DNA from 2 places in the Paenibacillus tianjinensis genome. Region 2 is predicted to be linked to the other one. Evidence: predicted binding sites of a transcription regulator. Region 2 holds the regulator's gene; the other holds the start of a gene.
What was found. Region 2 encodes LexA, which represses DNA repair genes until DNA is damaged. Its sites were predicted from a motif close to CGAACATATGTTCG; they were not measured.

Region 1 (3,110 bases), 3.1 Mb from region 2:
CTGCTGAAGCAGGATGCTTCGGTGCTCGGCCTGGTCAACTGTGATGATGACGACCTGGCCCGCCAGGCCAAGGTGTCCGCCTCCTCCTTCCTGTCCGGGATTTCCATCGGAACAGGCGAGGAAAGGTATCCCCTGGAGCATGATATTGCCATGCTGCTTCCCGCTGATCCGGGGATAAGCGGTACCATAGAATGGCTGCTGGATGCGGCACAGGATACGATGCTGAAGGTTGAACTCTGGAGCACCGGCCGCCCGGAAAATTACGTGCCCGCTATGCTGGAATATGAGACTGAAGTATCTGTAGGTACAGGGGACAAACAGTGGGTATCAGTCAGCCTAGACTGGATACCGGCGGAAGCCCAAAACGCCTTTGTCATTGTGCGCCGGAATCCTGCCATCCAGCTGTATCTTACCGGTCAGCCGCTGAGCGGACTGCTAGCCTTGGAGCGGGGGGCAGCTCCCGGGGTCTCCAAGGATTTGGAAGACCACGACAGCAGCCAGCCTGTGGTGGAATGGAGCACCAAACGCCTGGTCCGCAAGGTCTTTTGCCTGCGTACCTCCTTCCCTACAAGCGCCTACCGGCCGGAGCATGTAATAGACGGATACCGGCGGCCGTATGGCGGACCGCATCTCTGGCTCTCGGAATCTCTTGAACAGGATACTGAGCCCTGGCTTGCCCTGGAATGGACGGAGAAGCGGCAGATCCGGGAGATCCAGCTTATATTTAATGATGATGTGAATGAGGATCTGATCAATCTGCATCATCACCGGACGCCTTTCGAAGTGATTCCCGAACTGGTCCGCAGCTATCGTCTCGAAGGGCTGGATGATACGGGAACCTGGGTGACCGTGCTTAGTGAGCAGAACAACCGGAAGCGGAAACGGGTTCATCTGCTGGAATCCCCGCTTGAGACCCGGGCTGTCAGGGTAGTCGTTACAGCAACTAATGGTTCCCCTTATGCAGAGATTATTGAAGTCCGCGCCTATGCTTAATATCCCGTGATAGAGGATGCAAGTGCCTGTCAAAGCCTCTGAATGACTTTGACAGGAACATTTGTTCGATATATACTACTCCTAATGAGGAGTGTGTTTCCGTGGATATGATGGAGAAACTTGAAATTTTAACAGCTTCGGCCAAATATGATGTAGCCTGCACCTCAAGCGGGGCAAGCCGTTCGGGACAGCCCGGAAGCCTCGGCAATGCGGTCAGCATGGGCATCTGCCACAGCTTCGCAGCAGACGGACGCTGCATTTCCCTGCTCAAGGTACTGATGACTAACGGCTGCATCTATGACTGCGCCTACTGCGTGAACCGCAAATCCAATCCTACACGGCGGGCTGCGTTTACACCCGAGGAGATTGCCAACCTTACGATGCAGTTCTACCGCCGCAATTACATAGAGGGCCTGTTCCTCAGCTCCGGCATCATGCGGAGTCCCGATTATACCACCGAGCAGCTGATTGCCGCCCTTGAGCTGCTGCGCAACGTATACAATTTCAGAGGTTACATCCATGTAAAAGCCATTCCCGGCGCTGACGATGTGCTGCTGTCCCGGCTCGGCCTGCTTGCCGACCGCATGAGCGTCAACATTGAGCTGCCCTCCCAGGAAAGTCTCAACCGGCTTGCTCCGGACAAGAGCAAACAATCCATACTGAAGCCGATGGGCCTCATCAAAAATAAGATCACCGAGAACAGCTCGGATCTCGTCAAATACAAGCACACTCCCCGCTTCGCGCCTGCCGGGCAGAGCACCCAGATGATTATCGGCGCCACGCCGGATACCGATTATCAGATTCTGAACCTTACGGAAGGCCTGTACAAGAAGTACGGGCTGAAGCGTATTTTCTACTCTGCCTATACTCCCGTGGTCGAGGATTCGCTCCTGCCCGCACTCGATACGAAGCCGCCGCTGCTGCGGGAGCACCGGCTCTATCAGGCGGACTGGCTGCTGCGTTTCTACGGCTTTGAGGCTAAGGAGCTGCTGGATGAAGCCGCGCCCAACTTCAACCCGCTGCTGGACCCGAAATGCAGCTGGGCCATCAACCACCGGGAGCAGTTCCCGGTGGAGATTAACCGCGCTCCCTATGAGACGCTGCTGCGCGTGCCCGGCATCGGCGTAAGAAGCGCCCAGCGGATTCTCAAGGCGCGCCGGGCCGGAAGCCTGGATTTCTACGCACTGAAGAAGCTCGGCGTGGTGCTCAAACGTGCCCAGTTCTTCATTACCTGCAAAGGTAAACCACTGGAGGGGCTAAAGGTGGGCGAGCATACCCTGCTTCGTTCGCTCATGTCCGGGCAGGAGCTGGCCAAGTTTCAGCAGCCGGAGGTGGAGCAGCTCTCCTTCTTCGACGACAGCTATATGGCAGCCTTGCCGGAGGCAGGCAGAGCGGCCACCTTCGGGAAAGGGGTCTAGGCGTCATGTTCAAGACAACCGCCTTGGCCTATACTTATGACGGCAGCTTTGAGGGCCTGCTCTGCTGCGTGTTCGAGAGCTATGAGTGGAAGGAAACTCCGCTGGCCATCCACTCTCTAGAAGAGGGGCAAGGGCTGCTGCTGGAGTCCAAATGGATTGAAACTGACAGCGTCAAAGCCGACCGGGTGCTGCGCTCCATCCCGCTGAAGATCTCTCCCGAGGCGGAGGAACTGGTGCGGCTCGGCTTCTGGTCTAATGCCATGGATAAAGAAATGCTGCTGCTGAACTTCCTGTATCTCGGCTTTACCCATGGCCGCCGGGTCATGAACATGCTGGCCGACGATACGGTCAGCGCCCTGAACAAGGCAGTCCAGCAGCTCCGGCGGGAAGGGCATCATTATCTGGGCTTCGTGCGGTTCAGCGTATATGGTCCAGTCATGGCGGCAGTGATTGAACCCCGGGGGTATATCCTTCCCGTCATTGAGGATCATTTCTGCGACCGGTTCCAGAATGAGAGCTTCATGATCTACGACAAGACCCATGGGATGGCGCTCCTCCACCAGCCCGGCCGGCAGGCCATCATCCCTCTGCAGGAATGGATTCCGCCCGAGCCGGACGAAGCGGAAGCCGCCTACCGCCGACTCTGGCAAGGATTCTATAACGCCATCGGAATCAAGGAGCGCAAGAACGACCGGCTGC
Region 2 (3,110 bases):
GTTGATCTGGCTGGTATCTGCCGTGGCGTGTATCTACGCTTTTGTGTTGTTTGTTAAGCTTGCACGCAGAGGGATAACGGCACTAGACCTGTACAATTATTCCAAAAACCTTGAAATCCGCGCTAAATATGAATCAGCCAATAAGGAGGGACCGTATTGAATGCGACTTATAAGGTGCTGGTAACTGATGCTGATCTGTTCACTGCTGCGCTCGCTGAGGCGAATATATACGTAGTGCAGATGCTAGAAGGACAGCCGCATGTTATCGCTGATTACGCAGGACCTCTGCAAAAATGGACACCTGATTATATCATGCTGGCGGGAATGGCCTACAAACGTTCGGAGTATGAATTCCGGGTGCGTCTGCCCAAAAAATAACAACTGCCAGTTCACACAAACCGATGAAGCCGTAATTGCATCTCTTATACTATCAAACGTAAAAGAGGTGGAATTAATGACAGAAACAGAACGGTTAAGAATTCGCAGAGCGATCCGTGTATTGCTGGCACAAAGAGCGGTTTTACGGGAGCGGCTTGAGGAAATCAATGAGAATTTGCGCCGGGTGCCTAATCCAAGCCGGGCCAGACGTGAATTACTGGCTGCCAGGGTCTCGATCCGGGAAGCATTGCGCCTGAACCGTATCGCGATCAGACTATTGCGCAGTGTGCTGTAACCGTAGCTGTTGTTGGGGATTACTTTAATATGTAGTATGAACATCATATGAATAAATGAGAACACCTCTACCGGTGCAAGAGCGGGTAGAGGTGTTCTTTTGACATGGAGTGACGTACGAATTAGGCATAGATTTACTCCCTAATCGTCACACGCGTGCCAATGGGGACTATACGAGATAAAGCGAGAACATCATTGTTATACATCCGGATGCAGCCATGGGAGACCCTATGACCGATCGAAGCAGGGTCATTCGTTCCGTGAATGCCGTAATGCGGTTTAGACAGCCCCATCCAAAAGGCACCAAAAGGCCCGCCGGGATTAGGCTGCTTGTTAATGATAGTATACTCGCCTGTAGGTGAAACAGTCAGCATGGTGCCGATTCCAACGGGAAAACCACGGGTCACAATGTCGTTATCCAGCAAATACAGCATGCGCTGCGACAGATCAACAATTATCCGGTAATTGGGCAAAGTCATCAGCACTCCTTCTGCTACCAGGATATGTGTGGAATGCTGCAGGGGTTCCCGTTAGAAGAGGCTAATGGTGATGAATTTCACCGGTATGAACAAGTGTTCTGAAATGATAAAGTGGGCACAATAGAACGGAAAAAGCTGTTCCGCTTGGAGAGCGAAACAGCTTCTGTGAGGGGATTTTCTAGTGAATATCTCGGAAAAGTCCAATGACTCTACCTAAAATGGTAACACGGTTCAAGCGGAGAGGTTCATAAGCCGGATTCTCCGGCTGCAGGCGGATATGGTCTCGTTCTTTGTAGAATGTCTTAACAGTTGCTTCATCTTCTTCAGTCATCGCAACGACGATATCTCCATTGTCTGCTGTCTGCTGCTGGCGGACAATAACATAGTCGCCGTTCATAATTCCCGCATCAACCATGCTGTCTCCCAGTACAGAGAGCATGAAAACTTTGTTGTCGCCTACATAGTGGCTAGGTAGCGGGAAATAGTCTTCAATATTCTCTGTAGCTGTAATAGGCACCCCGGCGGTGACTTTACCTACAACAGGAATACGGGTTACTGTTTGTACAAATTGATGTACATTCTCAGAATCTTCCTGTCCAAGCAGTTCTATCGCACGCGGCTTCGTAGGGTCACGACGGATAAGGCCTTTCTTCTCAAGACGATCCAAATGACCATGTACTGTGGAGCTGGACGCAAGACCAACAGCTTCCCCGATTTCCCGGACAGACGGAGGATAACCCTTGCTGCGGACTTCGTTACGTATAAATTCCAGGATCGCCAGCTGACGACTCGAAATCTTTGACATTGGAATCAACCCCATATAGTATGTTTGGGAAAATTATAACATAGAACCTCCGTTCGTACAAACATTAGTTCTAAAATTTTCAAAAAGGCATAAAAACAGATGAACATGCACCTAAAGCTGCCTAATAAATTAAGGGGAACAATTGTTCGAAAAAACTATTGATCAAAACACTTGTTCGTGTTATATTATTTTTGAAATTAAGAACAAGTGTTTGGAGGTCGATGATAATGCTAAAATACAGTACATACCGCAGCATCTACGATGAAGCCCGCGAGGTTCAGTCTTCCGGAGATGATTCTGCTTCAACTTATGCATCAAGTCTAAAGAATTCTGCAGCGTTCGTATTCAATATGCTAATGAAGGTATTTGTGAAGGATAACTTTATAAAGCTAGCTTTAGTGTTTATGCTCGTTGTTTCAGGTTTTACAGTTGTAGGTAATGTTTTTGCCGGATCAGTCTCCTCTATGACAGAAGGTAAGCGGGTAGTGGTTGAACGCGGAGACACGCTCTGGAGCATTGCACGGGAACATAAACCGGATAACATGAGGACCGTCGTATATATAGAAGGAATTAAAGAGACAAGCGGACTGAAGAGCAGTGACATCCAGGCCGGAGATGTGTTAACCTTGCCTGTATATTAAATATAATTTCAGCACGATAGAATAACATGAAGAGCTTTCAGGGGGGAGACCTTGACAAGCTCTTTTTCTCATGGCAAAGTTAGAATGAATTTATAGGGGAGGGGAAAGCATTGAATATAGACGAATTGGTCGCACGCATCAATGAATTGGCTCGCAAACAGAAAAGCAGCGGCCTGAATGAAGAGGAATTAGCAGAACGCGCTAAGCTCCGCGAGATCTATCTGGGCAACATCCGCAGCAACTTCCGTGCACAGCTTGATACGATTGAAATCGTGGATAACGATGATCAAGGCAACAAGGGGCTTAAACATTAGTCCGGTGCCTTTGTCATAGATATTTTAGGACGACTAGGGGGAACTCACATGGCCCGTTCTTGGGAAAGAATGGTTCAACGCAACACACAGCAAGTCAATAAGCAACGGAAGAAGCAAGGTAAAGAAACCATCTATGCTTCAAAATCAGCGTCAGCTGCCAAAGAGAGCGATATCTTTAAAGGCCGCAATATCGTATTTC

Region 1: a site for LexA is predicted at 1,048-1,061, ahead of JRJ22_RS01200 (putative DNA modification/repair radical SAM protein). Genes of this name have one in related genera too.

Annotation. Positions count from the first base shown of each region.
Region 1 is NZ_CP070969.1:244,110-247,219, reverse strand. Features, by position in the region: gene JRJ22_RS01205 (FAD-dependent oxidoreductase) at 1-993, shown strand, start outside; gene JRJ22_RS01200 (putative DNA modification/repair radical SAM protein) at 1,101-2,411, shown strand; gene JRJ22_RS01195 (TIGR03915 family putative DNA repair protein) at 2,417-3,110, shown strand, end outside.
Region 2 is NZ_CP070969.1:3,432,063-3,435,172, reverse strand. Features, by position in the region: gene JRJ22_RS15500 (hypothetical protein) at 1-160, shown strand, start outside; gene JRJ22_RS15495 (hypothetical protein) at 157-378, shown strand; gene JRJ22_RS15490 (hypothetical protein) at 455-673, shown strand; gene JRJ22_RS15485 (L,D-transpeptidase) at 807-1,145, opposite strand; gene lexA (transcriptional repressor LexA) at 1,330-1,956, opposite strand; gene JRJ22_RS15475 (LysM peptidoglycan-binding domain-containing protein) at 2,184-2,597, shown strand; gene JRJ22_RS15470 (DUF896 domain-containing protein) at 2,708-2,911, shown strand; gene JRJ22_RS15465 (hypothetical protein) at 2,960-3,110, shown strand, end outside.